DNA from 3 places in the Salmonella bongori NCTC 12419 genome. Region 3 is predicted to be linked to each of the others. Evidence: predicted binding sites of a transcription regulator. Region 3 holds the regulator's gene; each other region holds the start of a gene.

Region 1 (7,788 bases), 230 kb from region 3:
CTGGTGCTGCTGAACTATTTCGGTGAAGGACGTCAGGAACCGTGTGGTAACTGCGATATCTGTCTCGATCCACCTAAACAATACGATGGCTTAAACGATGCGCAAATTGCGCTTTCTACCATTGGCCGGGTTAACCAGCGTTTTGGCATGGGCTACGTGGTGGAGGTGATCCGCGGCGCGAATAACCAGCGCATCCGCGATTTTGGCCATGATAAACTCAAGGTATATGGCATGGGTCGCGAAAAGAGCCATGAGCACTGGGTAAGCGTGATTCGCCAGCTTATTCATCTGGGTCTGGTGACGCAAAATATTGCGCAGCACTCCGCGTTACAACTGACGGATGCCGCGCGTCCGGTACTGCGTGGAGACGTTCCGCTGAAGCTCGCTGTGCCGCGCATCGTCGCCCTCAAACCCCGCGTGATGCAGAAGTCGTTCGGCGGTAATTACGATCGCAAATTATTCGCTAAGTTGCGCAAACTGCGTAAAGCCATCGCTGATGAAGAGAATATCCCGCCGTATGTGGTCTTTAACGACGCCACGTTGATAGAGATGGCGGAACAGATGCCCGTTTCCGCCAGCGAGATGTTGAGCGTTAACGGGGTTGGGATGCGCAAACTGGAGCGTTTTGGCAAAGAATTCATGGCGCTCATCCGCGCGCATGTCGATGGTGATGACGAAGAGTAGTCAGGCTGGCAAAAAAATGCCAGGATGGTAACTCCCTCAACTATTTTCCCGCGAGTCATTTTTATGATGATGCTCTTTTTCACCGTGGCAATGGTGCATATCGTTGCGCTAATGAGCCCCGGCCCCGACTTTTTCTTCGTGTCCCAGACTGCCGTCAGCCGCTCACGTAAAGAGGCGATGATGGGCGTACTGGGTATTACCTGCGGCGTAATGGTATGGGCGGGCGTGGCGCTGCTTGGCTTGCATCTCATTATCGAAAAAATGGCCTGGCTGCACACTATTATTATGGTAGGCGGCGGTTTATATCTGTGCTGGATGGGCTATCAAATGCTGCGTGGCGCGCTGAAAAAACAGGATGCGACGGCACCGTCTCCGCACGTTGAACTGGCGCAGAGTGGCCGCAGTTTTCTCAAAGGGTTGCTGACCAATCTGTCGAACCCGAAAGCAATTATCTATTTCGGCTCCGTTTTTTCACTGTTCGTTGGCGACAACGTCGGCGCTGCGGCGCGCTGGGGCATTTTCGCCTTAATCACCCTGGAAACATTGGCCTGGTTTACTGTCGTCGCCAGCCTGTTCGCACTGCCGAAAATGCGTCGTGGCTATCAGCGTCTGGCGAAATGGATTGATGGCTTTGCCGGCGCTCTGTTTGCAGGCTTTGGCATTCACCTGATTATTTCGCGCTGATTGCCTGCAGGCCGGATAAGCGCCAGCGCCATCCGGCATGAGTATTACGCATGTCTTGCCGACGCCAGGAGCGCGCCTACCAGCATAAATAACGAACCAAACGCTTTATTCAGCGCCTTCATCTGCTTGGGTCCTTTAATCCAGGCGGCAATGCGTTGCGCCAGTGTGGCGTAACCGGTCATCACAATCATATCCACCACAATCGTGGTGACGCCGAGAATGAGGTACTGCGCCAGTTGCGGCTGTTGTGGCATGATGAATTGCGGAAACAGGGCGGCAAGAAAGACAATGCTTTTGGGATTGGTTAGATTGACAAAGACCGCGCGCCTGAACAGCCGGCTCCGCGATTGCGTCTGGGCGAGGGTATGCAGATCGATGGCGCCTGCGGCGCGCCACTGCTGGATACCCAGCCAGATAAGATAAGCCGCACCAGCCCATTTCAGAATTTCAAAGGCGATGAGCGAGCTTGAAAAGAGCGTACCCAGGCCGATGCCCACCAGAACAATATGAATACCCAGTCCGGTCTGTAATCCGGCGATAGAAGCTGCTGCGCCACGATATCCATGGTTGATAGACGTCGTCATGGTATTGATAGCGCCGGACCCCGGAGAAAGACTTAACAAAGTTGAGGTCAGCAGATAGGCGAACCACCATTCAAAGGTCATGTGAAACTCCCTGGTTGTCTGTTTTTGTGCCACAATACGCTACTGCCGCTGTGTTGTGTCAGGCACGACACAAAAAACGATTTTACCTGGTAAACGAGGCTGGATATCCGATGTTTCAGCAGCAAAAGGACTGGGAAACAAGAGAAAATGCGTTCGCTGCTTTTGCCATGGGGCCGCTGACGGATTTCTGGCGTCAGCGGGAAGAGGCGGAATTTATCGGCGTGGACAATATTCCGGTACGTTTCGTCCGTTTCCGGACCGATTCCAATGACCGGACCATCGTTATTTGTCCTGGTCGCATTGAGAGCTACGTAAAATACGCCGAACTGGCGTATGACCTCTTTCATCTTGGGTTTGATATCTTCATCATCGACCACCGCGGGCAAGGGCGTTCCGGGCGGATGTTATCGGACCCGCATCGTGGCCATGTCGATCATTTTAATGATTATGTTGATGACTTAGCGGCGTTCTGGCAGCAAGAAGTTGAGCCGGGACCGTGGCGCAAGCGTTATATTCTGGCGCACTCAATGGGCGGCGCGATAGCCACTCTGTTCCTGCAGCGTCATCGTGTGCGGTGCGACGCTATTGCGCTCACCGCGCCAATGTTTGGTATTGTGATACGCTTGCCTTCCTTCATGGTGCGCCATATTCTCGACTGGGCCGAAGGGCACCAGCGTATCCGTGAAGATTACGCCATTGGAACAGGTCAGTGGCGGGCGTTGCCGTTTGGCATGAATGCGTTAACCCACAGCCGTCAGCGCTATCAGCGCAACTTACGTTTTTATGCCGATGAACCACAATTGCGCGTCGGCGGCCCCACCTGGCACTGGGTGCGCGAAGGTATTCTGGCGGGGGAACAGGTACTGGCGGGGGCGAGCGATGACGCGACGCCTACACTCCTGATTCAGGCAGAAGAAGAGCGGGTAGTAGACAACCGCACCCATGACCGTTTTTGTGAAATCCGCGCTGCGGCGGGACACCCTTGTGAAGGGGGAAAACCGCTGGTTATCAAAGGCGCGTACCATGAGATCCTTTTTGAAAAGGACGCCATGCGCTCAGTCGCGCTTAACGCCATTGTTGAATTTTTCAACGAACCTAATTTATCCAGCGGAAATCGCTTTGCTTAGAGGTTAAATTCTATTATGTATCAGATTGTTGCGTCTGATTTAGATGGCACGCTACTCTCCCCCGACCATACGTTGTCCCCTTTTGCAAAAGAGACATTGAAGCTGTTGACCGCACGCGGCATCCATTTTGTCTTTGCTACTGGTCGTCACCATGTCGATGTGGGGCAAATCCGCGATAATCTTGAAATCAAATCTTACATGATCACCTCCAACGGTGCGCGTGTACATGATACCGACGGGAATTTGGTTTTTACGCATAATCTGGATCGTGACATCGCCAGCGATCTGTTCGGGGTGGTGAACGCGAATCCGGATATCGTGACCAACGTTTATCGTGATGACGAATGGTTTATGAACCGCCATCGTCCGGAAGAAATGCGTTTTTTCAAAGAGGCGGTATTCAACTACTCGCTGTTTGAGCCTGCGTTGCTGGAGCCGGAGGGCGTCAGTAAAGTCTTTTTCACCAGCGACACCCATGAAAAGTTATTGCCACTGGAACAGGCGATTAACGCGCGTTGGGGCGACCGGGTAAACGTGAGTTTCTCTACGTTGACCTGCCTGGAAGTGATGGCGGGCGGAGTATCGAAAGGTCATGCGCTGGAAGCCGTTGCCAAAGCGATGGGGTATAATCTGGAAGACTGTATTGCGTTTGGTGATGGTATGAATGATGCCGAAATGCTGTCGATGGCGGGTAAAGGCTGCATTATGGGGAGTGCCCATCAGCGCCTGAAAGATTTGCATCCGGAACTCGACGTTATTGGTTCCAACGTCGATGATGCCGTGCCGCATTATCTGCGCGAGCTCTTTTTACGATAATGTGATCGTTTGTTAGTTGACCAGTTGTCAACTTAACTCTCCGCTACAATGGATATTCCTTGTTTTAAGAGACATCCATTGTGGCGCTTCTTATTATTACCACCATTCTGTGGGCTTTCTCGTTTAGTTTTTATGGCGAGTACCTTGCCGGACATGTTGACAGCTATTTCGCGGTGCTGGTACGTGTGGGCCTGGCGGCGCTGGTATTTCTGCCCTTCCTGCGAACCCGCGGACACAGCGTAAAAACCATCAGCCTGTATATGCTGGTAGGGGCGATGCAGCTCGGTATTATGTATATGCTGAGCTTCCACGCTTACCTCTATCTGACCGTATCCGAATTGCTGCTGTTTACTGTTCTGACGCCGCTCTATATCACGCTGATTTACGATGTGATGAGTAAACGCCGTTTGCGCTGGGGCTATGCATTTAGCGCGTTGCTGGCGGTCATTGGCGCCGGGATTATTCGTTACGATCGCGTGACCGACCATTTCTGGATAGGTTTACTATTAGTACAGCTTTCTAATATCAGTTTCGCCATCGGGATGGTGGGATATAAACGCCTGATGGAAACCCGTCCCATGCCGCAGCACAACGCCTTTGCGTGGTTCTACCTGGGGGCATTTTTGGTGGCGGCGGTGGCGTGGTCGCTGTTGGGGAATGCGCAGAAAATACCGGCAACAACCCTGCAGTGGAGCATTCTGATCTTCCTTGGCGTGGTGGCGTCCGGCATTGGCTACTTTATGTGGAATTATGGCGCCACTCAGGTGGATGCCGGGACGTTGGGCATTATGAACAATATGCATGTTCCTGCGGGACTGCTGGTTAATCTTGCGATCTGGCATCAGCAGCCCCACTGGCCGAGTTTTATTACAGGCGCGGCTGTGATCCTGGCTTCGCTGTGGGTGCATCGAAAGTGGGTCGCTCCGCGCTCCGCACAAACGGCAGGTGATCGCAGGCGTGGTCGCGCGCCGAGCGAATAAATGCTTCAGTCACCGCCTGACGCTGGTCGCCGTCGCGTACGGCGGCATACAGGCGACTCCACAGGCCATCACCCAGGGGTTTGGTCACGACCAGACCCTGACGCTCAATATTTTCCACCACCCAGTGTGGCAGCGCGGCAATGCCCATCCTGGCCGCCACCATCTGAATCAGCAAGAGCGTATTATCCACGCTTTTCAACGTTGGACTGATGCCCGCGGGTTGCAGGAAATGACGCCAGACATCCAGTCGATTGCGCTGTACCGGGTAGATCAACAGTGTTTCACTGGCTAAATCCTCTGGCGTAATTTGCGTTTTGCTGGCCAGTGGATGGTCGGGCGCCAGCACCAGCCGTACTTCAAAATCAAACATCGGCGAATAGTGCAGCCCGCTGCGCGGCAGAATATCCGAGGTCATCACTAAATCCAGCTCGCCTTGTTGCAAGGCTGGCTGCGGATCAAAGGTGACGCCGGATTCAAAATCCATCTCGACCTGTGGCCAGTTTGTACGGAAGTTTTCCAGTGCCGGGGCCAACCACTGAATACAGCTATGGCACTCAATGGCGATGCGCAGACGGGTTTGCTGCGGTTCGTTGCACGCCTGCAGCGCACGGCTGATTTGCGGCAGCACCTGGTTTGCCAGTTGCAGCAGGATCTCCCCTTGCGGCGTAAAGCGCAGCGGCTGACTCTTACGCACAAATAGCCGAAAGCCAAGGCGTTGTTCCAGATCGCTGAACTGATGAGACAGAGCGGATTGGGTCTGGTGCAGCACTGCCGCAGCCGCAGCCAGCGATCCACTATTTCGCAATGCCTGGAGCGTTTTCAGGTGTTTAATCTCGATCATGAAAGTCCTTCACTTTGCCATGAACAATTTGCGCTTGAGGAATATACAGTACCTTTACATTATGGATGTGTAAACATCCAGACGTCCAAAATCCGTCGTCTTTTAAATTGATGGTGCGTTGGCGGCGTTTCCTCACCCCGGTCACTTACCGATGTAAGCTCCCGGGATAAGCAAACTTGCCGCCTTCCCTGAATTTAAAATACTTAGGATTTACATATGATTAGAGGAAGCAAAATGACAATATTGACTCACACCCTTGGTTTTCCTCGCGTTGGCCTGCGTCGCGAGCTGAAAAAAGTGCAAGAAAGCTACTGGGCGGGGAACGCTACCCGTGAAGAACTGCTGGCGATTGGGCGCGAACTGCGTGCGCGTCACTGGAAGCAGCAAAAGCAGGCCGGTATTGATCTGCTGCCGGTGGGGGATTTCGCCTGGTACGACCATGTTCTGACCACCAGCCTGCTGTTAGGCAACGTGCCGGCTCGTCATCAGAACAACGACGGTTCCGTGGATATCGATACTCTGTTCCGCATTGCCAGGGGCCGCGCGCCGACTGGCGAACCGGCGGCGGCAGCGGAAATGACCAAATGGTTTAATACTAACTATCACTACATGGTACCGGAGTTCAGCAAAGGCCAGCAGTTCAGACTCACCTGGACGCAATTACTGGAGGAAGTGGACGAAGCGCTGGCGCAGGGTCATAAGATCAAACCCGTACTGCTGGGGCCGGTCACGTATCTGTGGCTGGGCAAAGTGAAAGGCGAGCCGTTCGATCGCCTGACGTTGCTGAAGGACATTCTGCCGGTCTATCAGCAAATACTGACGGAACTGGCGAAGCGCGGCATTGAGTGGGTACAAATTGATGAGCCGGCGCTGGTGCTGGAACTGCCGCAGGCGTGGCTGAATGCCTTCAAACCGGCGTATGACGCGCTTTCAGGCCAGGTGAAGTTGCTGTTGACGACCTATTTTGAAGGCGTGACGCCAAACCTTGACACCATCACCACGCTGCCGGTACAGGGTCTGCATGTAGATCTTATTCATGGCAAAGATAACGTAGCGGAATTGCACCAACGTTTGCCTGCCGACTGGTTGCTCTCCGTGGGCCTGATTAACGGACGTAACGTCTGGCGCGCCGATCTGACAGAAAAATACGATCAGATCAAAGAGATCGTCGGTAAACGCGTGTTGTGGGTGGCTTCTTCCTGTTCGCTGCTGCACAGTCCAATTGATCTGAGCGTTGAAACCCGCCTCGATGACGAAGTGAAAAGCTGGTTTGCCTTTGCGCTGCAAAAATGCGGTGAACTGGCGTTGCTGCGCGATGCGCTGAACAGCGGCGAAACGGCGGCGCTTGAGGAATGGAGCGCGCCTATTCAGGCGCGTCGTCACTCCCGCCGCGTACATAATGCGGCGGTAGAAAAACGCCTGGCGACCATCACCGCGCAGGATAGCCAGCGTGAAAATCCTTATGAAGTTCGCGCTGAGGCCCAGCGTGCCCGCTTTAAATTACCTGCCTGGCCGACAACGACCATCGGTTCGTTCCCGCAAACTACGGAAATTCGCGGCCTGCGTCTGGACTTCAAAAAGGGTAATCTCGACGCGAATAACTACCGCACCGGCATCGCCGAACACATCAAACAGGCTATTATCGAGCAGGAGCGTTTAGGGCTGGATGTGCTGGTACATGGCGAAGCCGAGCGTAACGATATGGTGGAATACTTCGGTGAGCACCTCGATGGCTTTGTCTTTACCCAGAACGGTTGGGTGCAAAGCTATGGCTCCCGCTGTGTGAAACCGCCGGTAGTGATTGGTGATATTAGCCGTCCGGCACCGATTACCGTGGAGTGGGCGAAATATGCCCAGTCACTGACCGACAAGCCGGTAAAAGGCATGCTCACCGGCCCGGTCACCATCCTCTGCTGGTCCTTCCCTCGCGAAGATGTCAGCCGTGAAACCATCGCTAAGCAGATTGCGCTGGCGTTGCGTGATGAGGTGGC
Region 2 (7,788 bases), 670 kb from region 3:
CAGCAGAGTAATTTTCAAACCAGACACGATCGGAGCTCCTCATAGAACAGCGTTTCTACACTGTAGCATGAGCAATGATAAAAAAGCGGCAAGAAAAAGCCCCGCAAAAGCGGGGCCGGGAAGGGGGGACTGATTATGCGGCTTCGACTTTACGTACTTTCTCCGGCAACTTTACCGGTGTAGTCGCCAGCGCTTCAGGCTCAAAATCATCAACGTTAATACTACGCAGACGGCTTTCTTCCGCTTTTACCAGAATGGCGGCTTCATCCTTATCGATAAGTCCCTTCGCCAGAGCATTACGCGCCAGTTCATCCAGACGGGTAAATGGCAGATTTTTACCCAACTCTTTGCAGATACGCTGGTGGATAGGATCGGCGGCGATGACGTCACGCAGCGCTTCCTCCAGTAAACCGACCGGATTATGTTCGGTTGGCGTCAGATACTGACCACGCCCAATGCGTGAGCGTGTGGCGTTTGGCATCTGCAGGATTTTCGCAACGGCATGATCCAACTTATCTGATGGGGCCAGATAATGACGGCCAGTCGGGAAGATCATCGCGGTGAGCAACCCGGCGACGACGCGATTCGGGAAGTTTTGCAGTAAATCGTCCATCGCCTGTTCGGCACGGTACAATGCATCCTGTACACCCCAGTGAACCAGCGGCAGATCGGCTTCGTGGCGACCTTCATCGTCGTAACGCTTCAGTACGGCTGAGGCCAGATAAAGCTGACTCAAGACATCGCCCAGACGTGCGGAGATACGTTCGCGACGCTTCAGGCTACCGCCCAGTACCGCCATTGATACATCGGACAGCAGAGCCAGATTCGCGCTCAGCCGGTTCAGATGCTGATAATAACGCTTAGTGGCATCGCCGGTGGGCGTATGGCTCGTTAAACCACGGGTCAGACCAAGCCAGAAGCTGCGAACCGTATTGCTGCCGACATGACCAATATGTTTAAACAGCAGCTTATCGAATGCGTTCACGTCGTTATTCTGCGCTGCGGTCATCTCTTCCAGTACATAAGGATGGCAGCGAATAGCGCCCTGACCAAAGATCATCATGCTGCGGGTCAGAATATTGGCGCCTTCAACGGTAATTGCGATAGGTGCCCCCTGGTAAGCGCGCGCCAGGAAGTTACTCTCGCCCAGCATAATGCCTTTACCGCCTGTGATATCCATCGCGTCAATAATCGATTGCTGACCGCGGTGAGTGCAGTGATACTTGACGATAGCCGACAGTACCGCTGGTTTTTCCCCCAGCATAATGCCGTAGGTGATCAGCGATGCAGCGGCATCCATCACATAAGCGTTGCCCGCAATGCGCGCCAGCGGTTCTTCAATACCTTCCATCTTGCCGATGGAAATTTTGAACTGGCGACGAATGTGAGCATAAGCACCGGTTGCCAGCGCGACGGATTTCACGCTGCCGGTAGAGTTGGACGGCAGGGTAATACCGCGTCCTACTGACAGACATTCCACCAGCATACGCCAGCCCTGTCCGGCCATTTTTGGACCGCCGATAATATAATCAATAGGCACGAAAATATCGTTACCACGGGTGGGACCATTCTGGAATGGAACGTTGAGCGGGAAGTGACGACGGCCAATTTCCACTCCGGGTGTTGATGTGGGGATTAAGGCACAGGTAATACCCAGTTCTTCTTCCCCGCCTAACAATTTATCCGGATCGGAGAGCTTAAACGCCAGCCCTAACACGGTGGCGATGGGGGCCAGCGTAATATAACGCTTGTTCCAGGTTAGACGCATACCCAGTACCTGCTGCCCCTGCCAGTCGCCCATGCAGACGACGCCGGTATCCGGAATCGCTCCCGCATCAGAACCCGCTTCCGGGCTGGTCAACGCGAAACAAGGGATCTCCTGGCCGCGCGCCAGACGCGGCAGATAGTAATTCTTCTGTTCTTCCGTACCATAATGCTGCAACAATTCGCCCGGACCGAGTGAGTTAGGGACGCCGACGGTAATCGCCAGAATCCCGGAGACGCCGGAAAGTTTTTGCAGTACGCGGGATTGCGCATAAGCAGAGAACTCCAGCCCGCCGTACTCTTTTTTAATGATCATCGCGAAGAAACGATGCTCTTTCAGGTAAGCCCACAGTTCCGGCGGCAGATCCGCCAGTTCATGGGTAATCTGAAAGTCGTTCGCCATCCGGCACGCTTCTTCTACCGGGCCGTCGAGAAACGCCTGTTCTTCTGCGGTCAGGCGCGGTTGAGGATAGTTGTGCAATTTTTTCCAGTCAGGTTTGCCCTGGAAAAGATCGCCTTCCCACCAGGTCGTACCGGCATCAATCGCTTCTTTCTCGGTACGCGACATTGGCGGCATGACCTTACGGAAGCCGCGAAACACTGGCGCGGAAATCATCGATTTACGCATCGGCGTGACGTTAAACGGTACGAGGATAATGGCCAGAGGAACCAGCAGCCAGATGGACCACAGGCCAGCGACGCCAAGCGCAGCGGTCCAGGCGAGCAGAATCAGGCTGCTGAGAAATAAGCTCACGCGGTGATAGAACAATGCGCCGAGCAGAATAATAGTCGCGAGAATACTCAAAATCATCATAACGAAAAGCTCCCTTGCTTGTAGGAGGTCTGACCACTTGTGATGATTAAGGTTGTAGTGGATGTAAATTCTTTTAGCAATGTGTTTACAAAATAATTACAACAAAGCTCACATTGTTGCCGTTTTTAGTGGCACGAAAAATCAAAAGCGCGAGGCGTTATTACGGCTTATGCTTCTCGGGTGTACTGCTATCCGGTACACTGCATTCTGTCATTTACATTCATGCTGAAGGATATCCTCATGTACCAGGATCTTATTCGTAACGAACTGAACGAAGCGGCGGAAACGCTGGCTAATTTTTTAAAAGATGATGCCAATATTCACGCCATTCAGCGCGCGGCGGTCCTGCTGGCAGACAGTTTTAAAGCGGGTGGTAAGGTACTTTCTTGTGGTAACGGCGGTTCTCACTGCGATGCGATGCACTTTGCTGAAGAACTGACAGGCCGCTACCGTGAAAATCGTCCGGGTTATCCGGCGATTGCGATTTCTGATGTTAGCCATATTTCCTGCGTCAGTAATGATTTCGGTTATGACTATATTTTCTCCCGTTACGTTGAGGCGGTAGGGCGCGAGGGTGATGTCCTGCTGGGCATCTCTACCTCCGGGAACTCCGGGAATGTGATTAAAGCGATTGCCGCAGCCCGTGAAAAAGGCATGAAAGTGATTACATTGACGGGCAAGGATGGCGGCAAAATGGCGGGTACGGCGGATATTGAAATTCGCGTGCCGCATTTTGGATATGCCGATCGTATTCAGGAAATCCACATCAAAGTAATTCATATCCTGATTCAACTGATCGAAAAAGAGATGGTTAAATAAGCGGATATTTTTTTCCGTACTCTGCCGGATGGTGATGTCGAGCGTCTTATTCGGCCTGGATGCGCGCAGGGCTTAATACTGTGCGCCATCTGACGATGAATCGTTTTAAGGCAGGTGATGTATGTGCGAATTGCTTGGGATGAGCGCTAATGTGCCAACGGATATCTGCTTTAGCTTCACCGGGCTGGTGCAGCGTGGCGGTGGAACCGGACCGCATAAGGATGGCTGGGGAATTACCTTTTACGAAGGAAAGGGCTGTCGCACGTTCAAAGATCCGCAACCCAGCTATCATTCGCCGATTGCTAAACTGGTACAAGATTACCCGATTAAATCTTGCTCGGTTATCGCGCATATCCGCCAGGCCAATCGGGGCGAAGTGGCGCTGGAAAATACGCATCCTTTTACTCGTGAGTTATGGGGACGAAACTGGACTTATGCCCATAACGGCCAACTGACAGGCTATAAAACGCTGGAAACCGGTAACTTTCGCCCGGTGGGCGAAACTGACAGTGAAAAAGCCTTTTGCTGGCTCTTGTATAAATTAACCCAACGTTACCCCCGTACGCCGGGCAACATGACGGCGGTATTTAAATACATTGCGACGTTAGCGACGGCATTACGCGAGAAGGGCGTTTTCAATATGCTGCTGTCAGATGGGCGGTATGTGATGGCGTTTTGCTCGACGCATCTGCACTGGATCACTCGCCGGGCGCCGTTTGGTGTGGCCACGCTGGTGGATCAGGATATGGAAATCGATTTCAGTTCACAAACCACGCCCAATGACGTGGTTACCGTGATTGCTACCCAACCGCTGACGGGGAATGAAACCTGGCAAAAGATTATGCCAGGCGAATGGGCATTATTTTGTCTCGGAGAGCGTGTAATTTGAGGCCAGTTGCGGTTGAACCACTTCGTGACTCAACGGCTTGCTTACGACGTAGCGCCCATCAACAATAGAAACGATCGGCGGCTTATGCGTCTGCTCAAAGTAATCGTAACCGGGTTTTAGCTGCGCCCAGAAGTCTTTGTAATAAGAGTATTTATGGCGCTGCATATTGGCGTCAGTCATCCGGAACGGATAAATACTCACCTGCACGCTCGGTTGGCCAAAGACCAACGCGGCGGTGACAAACTGAAAAATCTCATCAATGCCGCTGTCGGTCATGGCATAGCAGCCGACGGAAACACAGGCGCCATGAATCATCAGGTATTTACCATCGTAGCCATGCGCGCGATCATAGGCATTGGGAAAACCGATGTTAATGGCCTTATAAAAACGGCTGTCTGGCTTGAGCTGGTTGCGCTGAACGTTATAGAACCCTTCCGGGCTTTTAAAATCGCCCTGGCGGCGCTTCGGGCCTAACCCGCCGGAATAGTTACAAATTTTGTAGCTATCCAGTAACTGATATTGCTCGCCCATTTTGACGTAGAGATCAAGGGTACGCTCTTCTTTAAAAATCTGAATATAGACCGGCGAGCCCATTAACTGCTGCTTATACTCTTTACTGACCGGCGTGACGGGGCTGCTGCTGCTCAGCAAACCGGCAAATGAGAAGCACGGTATCAGAAGCATCGCAAGAAAAAATGCGATTTTACGCATACTGCTTGTTCCTTGATAAAACGGTTACACACGCCAGAACGGCAAAAGAGTTCCCAAATCGGAGTAATCTGGATTTGGAGCGCTCACATTAGCACCACAGCAGTTTTTCGCAAGTCCCCGTTTGTACGTTTACAATTTTCTCGTCTTTTCGCGTTATCCTGTTATCGAATTCGCCGTTTTTTAAACCAGTGTCTCTTTGCGCACAATAAAGCATACTGTATACTTAAACAGTGTTGCGAGGGCGAACGATGCGCAAAATCATACATGTGGATATGGATTGTTTTTTTGCGGCGGTTGAAATGCGCGATAACCCGGCGTTACGCGATATTCCCATTGCCATTGGTGGGAGCCGCGAACGTAGAGGTGTTATCAGTACCGCTAACTATCCTGCGCGTCTGTTTGGCGTACGTAGCGCGATGCCGACGGGTATGGCGCTAAAGCTTTGCCCCCATCTCACTTTATTGCCGGGTCGTTTTGACGCGTATAAAGAGGCCTCGCAGCATGTTCGTGACATCTTTTCCCGCTACACATCACTGATTGAACCGCTCTCGCTGGATGAAGCCTGGCTGGATGTCACTGACAGCCCACACTGTTATGGCTCCGCGACGCTAATCGCCAGGGAGATTCGCCAGACCATTTTCAATGAATTACAACTCACCGCTTCCGCTGGTGTTGCGCCGGTAAAATTTCTGGCGAAGATAGCCTCTGATCTGAATAAACCTAACGGGCAATATGTGATTACGCCTGACGATGTTCCCGATTTTCTTAAAACGTTGCCGCTGGTAAAAATTCCAGGCGTGGGGAAAGTTTCCGCCGCCAAACTGGAAAGTATGGGACTAAGAACCTGTGGGGATATTCAACAATGCGACCTGGCGATGCTCCTTAAGCGCTTCGGTAAGTTTGGCCGGATACTATGGGAACGTAGCCAGGGTATTGACGAACGTGATGTTAACAGTGAAAGACTACGTAAATCGGTGGGCGTTGAGCGCACTCTGGCGGAGGATATTCATAAATGGTCAGACTGTGAGTCCATTATTGAACATCTGTATCCGGAGCTGGAACGACGTCTGGCCATGGTGAAGCCCGATTTACTCATTGCGCGACAGGGCGTGAAATTAAAATTTAATGATTTTCAGCAGACCACCCAGGAACATGTCTGGCCGCAATTAAATAAAGACGATTTAATTTCTACTGCCCGTAATACCTGGGACGAGCGTCGTGGCGAGCGCGGCGTGCGGCTGGTAGGGTTACACGTGACGCTGCTTGATCCACAAATAGAAAGGCAACTTTTGTTAGGAATTTAACCCCATTGATTCGCGCCGATCATAACAGTGGCTTTCCCGCACTGGCGGACAACGATATCAGTTGCGCCATGCCCTGTTAACAAACGGATATTTAGGGTGGAAACGTAAAAGCATTGAACCCGGCATATGTTTATAGCCGGGTTCAATTAAACAATTCGCGCCTTTTCTGTGGCGCGGCTATGATTATTTCTGCGGAATCGCTTTTAGCAGTTCGGTCAGCAACGTCCAATAGTGGCCGACGCTTTCGATGTGCACCTGTTCGTCCGGAGAGTGGGGCCCGGTGATGGTTGGCCCAATAGAGACCATGTCCATATCCGGATAGGGTTTCTTAAACAAGCCGCATTCCAGACCCGCATGGATAATCTGGATATTCGGCGTTTTGTTAAACAGACGCTGATAGGTCTCCCGCACCAGATGCATCACCGGTGAGTTTGCATCCGGCTGCCAGCCAGGATAACTGCCTTTCGCTTCGGTTTTCGCGCCTGCCAGTTTGCCCAGTGAATCAAGCATACTCACTACGTAATCTTTACCACTATCGATAAGAGAGCGAATCAGGCAGTGAATTTCGACATTAGCATCAGACATGGTGACCACGCCGACGTTCAACGACGTTTCCACCACGCCTTTCGCCACGTCTGAATTGCGGATTACGCCGTTTGGCGTAGCGTTCAGCAGGCGAATAAAGGTATCGCGTGACTGAGCGGTTAATGCCGCTTTATCATTACCGACGTCACCGAGTTGCAGTGTCAGATTTTTCTCTTTTTCCGCCAGTTCGTTTTTCAGGATCTCCTGATAAGTCTTCACCAGCGCTTTCAGTGTTTCGGTTTTATCTGCCGCCACGGCAACAGTAGCAAAAGCTTCGCGCGGAATTGCGTTACGCAGTGTGCCGCCGTTGAAATCAATCAGACGCAGATCCAGTTCTTCTGCGTGCCCGGCAAGAAAACGCGCCAGTAGTTTGTTGGCGTTACCCAGACCGAGATGGATCTCACCGCCGGAATGGCCGCCTTTCAGGCCTTTCAGGGTCAGCTTAAAGCTCACAAATCCTGCAGGTACGGCTTCACGGGTTAACGCCAGGTTAGAGGTAAAATCGATACCGCCTGCGCAGCCCATATAGATCTCACCTTCTTCTTCAGAGTCGGTGTTGATCAGGATGTCGGCCTGCAACCAGCCGGACTGAAGGCCGAACGCGCCATCCATCCCGGCTTCTTCTGTCATCGTCAGCAGCACTTCCAGCGGGCCGTGTACGACACTGTCGTCAGCCAGTACCGCCAATGCGGAGGCCATCCCAATACCGTTGTCCGCGCCGAGCGTTGTACCTCGTGCTTTAACCCAGTCGCCATCAATATAAGGCTGGATAGGATCTTTAGTGAAGTCGTGAACGGTGTCATTATTTTTCTGCGGCACCATATCCAGATGCGCTTGTAAAACGACGGGTTTGCGGTTTTCCATACCTGCGGTAGCGGGTTTACGGATTAGGATATTACCCA
Region 3 (7,788 bases):
TTTCGGCGTAACGCCAATAGAAACAGGCACATCCCCTACCACCCATTGCTTCGCCACCGCAATACCATAATCAGAAACAATCGCGACTCGTCCTGACGCGGTAGAGTTTAAATGTTTTGTTATTTCGTCAGTCCCCAGTAATGCCGCGCGTCCTGCTTCACGAAGCGCGATACTTTCATTACGCTGGATATTGCGCAGATACTGAATATCGTTCTGATCAATAGACGAGCTCACACGCCCATGCGCGTAACCTTTTGCAATAAACGCGACGGAAAGCGTTTGTCCCGGAATACTCACTGCCACCCCGGCGCCAGCATTGGCGCGGGCGGTTTTCCCGTTGAGATATTCCAGTTCATCGGCCAAATCGCGCGCAGCCCCCTGAAATTGATTCAATACCCCCCTCGGATGAAGTAAAATTTGCCCTGGCGTCAGGCTATCGACCACATGATCGTAGTAATTAATTTTGTCGCTGATATCATTTATTTCATCCTGGAGGTTATCTTTATCCGTGATTTGTACGCCGACCGCGGGAAGAACAACAGTGATGTTGTCTTCCGGTTTGGCTTTTGCCAGCAATGCCGGGTTTAGCAACACGCCACTGCCATAATGCGCAGACGCAACCCCCGTCCCGCCCATTGCATCGTTACGCGCTTCAGCCCAGGTATTGGCGGCGCTCGTCTGCTTTGCCATAAAAAACGAGGCTGCAATAGTCATCACTGAAAGTTTGAGGTTTTTATTCACAGTTAGCCCATCTTATTATCAGGTAAATTAACTCCTTCGCCATGCTTAGCAGGACGGAGGTGAACTATTGCTGTGAAATAGCGACGTTAAAGCCTGTTGTTATCATATCGATCCTCATTATGTATAGATGAGAATGCTGGCCGGGGAAAGCGTAGCAGGCGATATATCGTGGCAGGGGAATTTCAGAGTTTTAAGCAGATCGTGGTAAAGTAGCAGATTAAACTTTCATGCTATTCGAGGTGCCAAATGGAAAAGACCAAAACGCAAGAGTTACTGGCGCAAGCCGAAAAACTCTGTGCGCAGCGCAACGTGCGCCTGACGCCCCAGCGCCTCGAAGTGCTGCGCCTGATGAGTCTGCAACAGGGCGCGATCAGCGCGTATGATCTGCTCGACCTGCTGCGTGAAACAGAACCGCAGGCCAAACCGCCCACTATCTACCGAGCGCTGGATTTTTTGCTTGAACAGGGTTTTGTCCATAAAGTGGAGTCCACCAACAGTTATGTTCTCTGCCACCTGTTCGATCAACCTACTCACAGCTCAGCAATGTTTATTTGCGATCGTTGCGGCGGGGTGAAAGAAGAGTGTGCCGAAGGCGTAGAAGACATTATGCATACGCTGGCAGCAAAAATGGGATTTGCGCTACGGCATAATGTGATTGAGGCGCATGGTCTGTGCCCGGCGTGTGTTGAAGTGGAAGCGTGTCGCCACCAAGGTGAGTGCGGTCACGATCATTCTGTTTTAATTAAGAAAAAACCGCGTTAGCCAGAACGGAAAACGGGCGGCAATGAAAGAGGGTGCCACCCGAATTCCTGTGCAAACAGTGGGAGGCACATCCTTGTCCTCCAGGCGGGGGAAACGCATTACCAGCGATAGTTGTTACGGGTTTCCCAGTCAACAACCTCTTTTTCCGCCTGATCTTTCTGGTAACCGTAACGTTCCTGGATTTTACCTACCAGCTGGTCACGTTTACCTTCGATAACGGTCATATCGTCATCGGTCAGCTTACCCCATTGTTCTTTCATTTTACCTTTAAACTGTTTCCAGTTACCGCCGGCTTCGTCTTTATTCATCATCTTGTCCTCATCATTCGGTTAAGAATAGCAAGTGTTATTCGCCCAAATGCTCTGCAATTTCTGCTGGACGTGATAGTAATTGTAGACAGGAATTCGGCCAGCGGTTTTATATTCAGAATTTTTAACCGTCACCCTCTGGCAAACCATGTACCATCGCGCCAGTGGCGACGCCAGATAAAAGCCAGTGACAGGCCGCGAAGCGCCAGAAAAACGGTTAATGCCAGCCATAAGCCGTGATTTCCCAGGAATGGCAAGGCGAGTAGCGTCAGCGCAAATCCCGCCGCGGCAACCGCCATGCTATTGCGCATTTCGGCGGCGCGCGTCGCGCCAATAAACATGCCATCCAGAAGATAGCACCATACGCCTGTTAACGGTAATACCACCTGCCAGATAAGGTATCGATCAGCCAGCAGTTGTATTTGCGGTAACGAGGTCAATAACGCGACAATATGTTCGCCTGCCAGGGCATAGACCATGGAAAACAGCAGGGCAACAACCCCTGACTGACGACACGCCGCCCGCCAGACGTCCAGTAACTTGCTGCCGTCACGCGCGCCGTAAGCCTGGCCAGAGTGCGCTTCCACCGCATAAGCAAAACCGTCCAGCGCATAGGCCGTAAAGGTAAGTAGGGTCATCAGTACCGCATTTACCGCGATAATATCGCTGCCCTGCCGCGCGCCTAACACCGTGATCGCGCCAAAACAGAGCTGAAGGAGCAACGAGCGCAGCATGATATCGCGATTAAGCGCCAAAAGACGGCGTACGTTACCGCGCCATGCATGTTTTAGCATCTCCAGCGACACACCGCGGAGATGGAGAACTTTACGCACCATCATTAAGCCGATCAGTAGCGTGGCATATTCTGCGATAACCGTCGCCAGAGCGGCCCCCTGCACGTTCATATGAAGCCCCATCACCAGCCACAGATCGAGCACAATGTTGAGGATATTTCCCACGACTAACAAGATAACAGGAGCCCGCGCATACTGAACGCCTAACAACCAACCGAGCAGCACCAGATTCGCCAGAGACGCGGGAGCGCTTAACCAACGAATTTCAAGGAAGCGTCTCGCCTGCACCAGAACAGCCTCGTTCCCACCAACAATATGTAAAGCTACATCAATAAGCGGCGTGCGAAAGAGCGCAATCAATACACCTGCGCCCAGCGCCAGCAACAACGGCTGAATCAATGCCCGAGCTAAGGCTCGCGGGTTTTTAGCGCCAAATGCCTGGGCCGTTAACCCGGTGGTGCTCATTCGCAGAAACAGCAACAGCATGAAAAGAAAACTGGTGGCGGTCGCCCCTACCGCCACGCCGCCCAGATAAACCGGGCTGTCCAGATGACCAATCACTGCCGTATCAACCAGCCCCAACAAGGGAACGGTGATATTAGAAAAAATCATTGGCAACGCGAGACGCCAAAGCGCTTTATCAGAGGAGGTAAAAAACGGCATGAAGACTGGCCTGACAAGGAGTTAAACAAAACATGCGCCCTACCACATAGCGGCATAAACGCCTTATCCGGCCTACAAAACCTTCACCCTCGGGAATCGGTTTCCCGCAGGCCTGATAAGCGTAGCGCCATCAGGCTGCAGGGCTGCCGGATGGGCACATACAAGGAGAGTAAGAAGAGATTACAGCCATTCGCCGTTGCGAATGACACCGACCGCCAATCCTTCAATGGTGAAGCTTTGTTCGCGCAAATCCACCACTATCGGTGTAAACTCACTGTTTTCCGGCAGAAGTTCTACTTTATTACCCTGTTTTTTCAAGCGTTTTACGGTGACTTCATCATCAATGCGAGCCACAACCACCTGCCCGTTGCGAACATCCTGCGTTTTATGTACTGCCAGTAAATCGCCATCCATAATGCCAATGTCTTTCATCGACATGCCGCTTACGCGCAACAGGAAATCCGCGCTGGGTTTGAACAAAGAAGGATCAACCTGGTAATGGCCTTCAATGTGTTGCTGCGCCAGCAGTGGCTCACCCGCCGCTACGCGCCCAACAAGTGGTAACCCCTCTTCTTCTTCCTGTAACAGACGGATACCTCGAGAAGCGCCGGAAACGATTTCAAGCACCCCTTTGCGCGCCAACGCTTTAAGATGTTCTTCCGCCGCGTTTGGGGAACGGAACCCCAAACGCTGCGCGATTTCCGCACGCGTCGGTGGCATACCTGTCTGGCTGATGTGATCCCGAATGAGATCAAACACCTCTTGCTGCCTGGCCGTTAACGCTTTCATTCCGCCCCCTGGGTGTATATACAGTCATGCTGTGAGTATATACAGTTGAAGGTGATTTTGGAACCACAAACCGCGCAAAAAACAAGAGATTTATAAAATTTGGAACCTTTATCGAAAATGTGACCATAACAGAATGCCCCAGGTCATCAGGGCAACGAAAATAGACAGCAGCACCGCAGCCGACCCCATATCTTTCGCCCGCCCGGAAAGTTCGTGATAGTCAGAACCGATGCGGTCAACGACGGCTTCTATCGCACTGTTGAGGATTTCAACGATCATGATAAGTACCAGGGAACCTATCAATAACACGCGGGTAATGGCATCCACATCCAGCCAACAGGCAATAATGACGCCCAGCAATACCGCCAGGCTTTCCTGGCGAAACGCGGCTTCGTGAGTCCATGCGGCGCGAAATCCTTTCCAGGAATACCCTGCCGCTTTGATAATTCTGGTGAATCCAGTGGTATTATTGGCCATCAAAAGAACCTTTTTACATTATTAACGTCAATGACATTATACGGCCGCCCTGCACGATTCGGGCTGCCGTTATAGAGCGCGAAGTATGACGGGATACAACAGAAATTCGCTAAACTTTCTGATATCCTTGCAGCGCATTTGCATTATTAACCAGAGGCTTTACATCGTTTATGTCCGGCTGGCCACGAATTTACTACAAATTACTGAATTTACCATTAAGCGTACTGGTAAAAAGCAAGTCTATTCCGGCGGAACCCGCTCAGGAATTGGGACTCGATACTTCTCGTCCCATTATGTATGTCTTGCCATACAACTCAAAAGCGGACTTACTGACGCTGCGCGCCCAATGTCTGGCGCACGATCTTCCTGATCCGCTGGAGCCGCTGGAGATCGACGGCGCGCTACTGCCTCGCTATGTATTTATCCATGGCGGGCCGCGTGTTTTTACGTATTACACGCCAAAAGAAGAGTCGGTGAAGCTTTTTCACGACTATCTCGATCTGCATCGCAGTAATCCGGCTTTGGATTTACAGATGGTGCCCGTTTCCGTGATGTTTGGCCGCGCACCGGGTCGTGAAAAGGGGGAAGTGAACCCGCCTTTACGTATGTTGAACGGCGTACAGAAATTTTTTGCCATCTCCTGGCTGGGGCGCGATAGCTTTGTCCGATTCTCGCCCTCCGTCTCGTTGCGTCGCATGGCTGATGAACACGGTACCGATAAAATCATCGCCCAGAAACTGGCGCGTGTAGCGCGTATGCACTTCGCCCGTCAGCGCCTGGCGGCAGTTGGCCCTCGCCTGCCCGCCCGTCAGGACCTGTTTAACAAACTGCTGGCGTCGAAAGCTATCGCTCGCGCGGTGGAAGATGAGGCGCGCAGTAAGAAAATTTCTCACGAAAAAGCGCAGCAAAACGCCATTGCACTGATGGAGGAGATCGCCGCGAACTTCTCTTACGAGATGATTCGTTTGACCGACAGAATTCTGGGCTTTACCTGGAATCGGCTTTACCAGGGGATTAACGTTCATAACGCCGAGCGCGTACGCCAACTGGCGCACGACGGGCATGAAATCGTTTATGTGCCCTGTCATCGCAGCCACATGGACTATTTGCTTCTCTCGTATGTGTTGTACCATCAGGGGCTGGTTCCGCCGCACATTGCCGCCGGTATCAACCTTAATTTCTGGCCAGCCGGGCCGATTTTCCGCCGTCTTGGCGCGTTCTTTATTCGCCGTACTTTCAAGGGCAATAAACTCTATTCCACCGTCTTTCGCGAATATCTGGGCGAGTTATTCAGCCGTGGATATTCTGTAGAATATTTTGTGGAAGGGGGGCGTTCGCGTACCGGACGTTTGCTCGATCCGAAAACCGGCACGCTGTCGATGACCATCCAGGCGATGCTGCGCGGCGGTACCCGCCCAATTACGTTAGTGCCTATTTATATCGGCTACGAACACGTGATGGAGGTGGGAACGTACGCCAAAGAATTGCGCGGCGCGACAAAAGAGAAAGAGAGTCTGCCGCAGATGCTGCGCGGTCTGAGCAAACTGCGCAATCTGGGTCAGGGCTACGTTAACTTTGGCGAACCGATGCCGCTCATGACGTACCTGAATCAGCATGTACCGGAATGGCGTGAATCTATTGACCCTATAGAGGCCATCCGTCCCGCCTGGCTAACGCCGACGGTAAACGGTATCGCTGCTGAACTGATGGTACGTATTAACAACGCTGGCGCAGCAAACGCGATGAACCTGTGCTGTACCGCGCTACTGGCATCGCGCCAGCGTTCGCTCACCCGCGAACAGCTCACCGAGCAGCTAAATTGTTATCTCGATCTGATGCGCAATGTGCCTTACTCCACGGACTCGACCGTTCCTGCCGCCAGCGCGGGCGAACTCATTGATCATGCGTTGCAGATGAATAAGTTTGAGGTTGAGAAAGACACCATTGGCGATATCATCATTCTGCCACGCGAGCAGGCAGTGTTGATGACCTATTATCGCAACAACATTGCGCATATGTTGATTATGCCTTCGCTGATGGCGGCGATTATCACCCAGCATCGCCGCATTTCGCGTGATGCGCTACAGCAGCATGTTGAAGCGCTCTATCCGATGTTAAAAGCGGAGTTGTTCCTGCGCTGGGAGCGCGAGGAGTTAGCCGCGGTGATTGACGCGCTGGCCAGTGAAATGCAGCGTCAGGGGCTGATTACTGTGCAGGACGACGAACTGCATATCAACCCGGCGCATTCACGTACGCTGCAACTGCTGGCGGCGGGCGCACGCGAAACGCTACAGCGTTATGCCATTACGTTCTGGCTGTTGAGCGCCAATCCGTCCATCAACCGCAGTACGCTGGAGAAAGAAAGCCGTACCGTGGCGCAACGTCTGTCAGTCCTGCACGGTATTAACGCGCCGGAGTTTTTCGACAAGGCGGTGTTCAGTTCGTTAGTGCTGACGCTACGGGATGAGGGCTATATCAGCGATACGGGCGATGCCGAACCGGCAGAAACGATGAAGATATATCAGATGCTTGCCGATCTGATTACCTCCGATGTACGCCTGACTATTGAGAGCGCGACGCAGGGCGAATAAGCCAACGCCGGAAATGCCCGATAGCGCAGGCTTATCGGGCGACTGATATGACGTATTGAAAATTTTGGGTTTGTAGGCCGGGTAAGGCGTCGCCGCCACCCGGCATGACATCAGAAGTGCCAGTAACTCATCGCCAGCCCTAAAAACAGCACCAGGCCAACATAGTTATTGTTCATAAAGGCTTTGAAGCAAGCTTCGCGCTCCCGGCTCGCAATCAGTTTTTGCTGGTATGCAAACAACGCTCCTGCCACCAGCACAGACCAGTAATATCCCCCTCCCAGACCATTCAACCCGCCGATCAGGGCCATTAACGCCAGTACGCCAAGCTGTAAAATCCCGATAATCAGTTTGTCATAACGGCCAAACAGAATCGCCGTCGATTTAATGCCAATCTTGATATCGTCATCTCTGTCGACCATCGCATATTGTGTGTCGTAGGCGACGGCCCAGAGAATATTGGCGAGGAACATCAACCAGCAACTCAGCGGTGTTGATTCGCTCACTGCGGCGAATGCCATGGGGATTGACCAGCCAAAGGCGGCGCCCAGCACCACCTGCGGCAGGTGGGTATAACGTTTCATAAAGGGATAAACCCAGGCCAGCGCCAGTGCTGCTACGGAGAGCAGGATCGTCATAGTGTTCAACGTCAGCACCAGCAGAAAC

The links. Region 3 encodes LexA, which represses DNA repair genes until DNA is damaged. Its sites were predicted from a motif close to TNCTGTATGTACATACAGNA; they were not measured.
Region 1: the regulator LexA is predicted to act here: its motif matches at 5,861-5,880, upstream of metR (HTH-type transcriptional regulator MetR).
Region 2: the regulator LexA is predicted to act here: its motif matches at 5,211-5,230, upstream of dinB (DNA polymerase IV).

What each region holds. Positions count from the first base shown of each region.
Region 1 is NC_015761.1:3,847,021-3,854,808, forward strand. Features, by position in the region: gene recQ (ATP-dependent DNA helicase RecQ) at 1-684, shown strand, start outside; gene rhtC (threonine export protein RhtC) at 748-1,368, shown strand; gene rhtB (homoserine/homoserine lactone efflux protein) at 1,413-2,033, opposite strand; gene pldB (lysophospholipase L2) at 2,144-3,160, shown strand; gene yigL (sugar/pyridoxal phosphate phosphatase YigL) at 3,176-3,976, shown strand; gene SBG_RS18215 (carboxylate/amino acid/amine transporter) at 4,057-4,956, shown strand; gene metR (HTH-type transcriptional regulator MetR) at 4,844-5,797, opposite strand; gene metE (5-methyltetrahydropteroyltriglutamate--homocysteine S-methyltransferase) at 6,032-7,788, shown strand, end outside.
Region 2 is NC_015761.1:291,199-298,986, forward strand. Features, by position in the region: gene SBG_RS01290 (amidohydrolase) at 1-27, opposite strand, end outside; gene fadE (acyl-CoA dehydrogenase FadE) at 134-2,578, opposite strand; gene lpcA (D-sedoheptulose 7-phosphate isomerase) at 2,819-3,397, shown strand; gene SBG_RS01305 (class II glutamine amidotransferase) at 3,519-4,286, shown strand; gene dpaA (peptidoglycan meso-diaminopimelic acid protein amidase) at 4,257-4,997, opposite strand; gene dinB (DNA polymerase IV) at 5,246-6,301, shown strand; gene pepD (cytosol nonspecific dipeptidase) at 6,485-7,788, opposite strand, start outside.
Region 3 is NC_015761.1:4,081,832-4,089,619, reverse strand. Features, by position in the region: gene traF (conjugal transfer protein TraF) at 1-741, opposite strand, end outside; gene zur (zinc uptake transcriptional repressor Zur) at 988-1,503, shown strand; gene SBG_RS19295 (CsbD family protein) at 1,602-1,811, opposite strand; gene SBG_RS19290 (hypothetical protein) at 1,833-1,946, opposite strand; gene dinF (MATE family efflux transporter DinF) at 1,943-3,268, opposite strand; gene lexA (transcriptional repressor LexA) at 3,449-4,057, opposite strand; gene SBG_RS19275 (diacylglycerol kinase) at 4,166-4,534, opposite strand; gene plsB (glycerol-3-phosphate 1-O-acyltransferase PlsB) at 4,705-7,125, shown strand; gene ubiA (4-hydroxybenzoate octaprenyltransferase) at 7,236-7,788, opposite strand, start outside.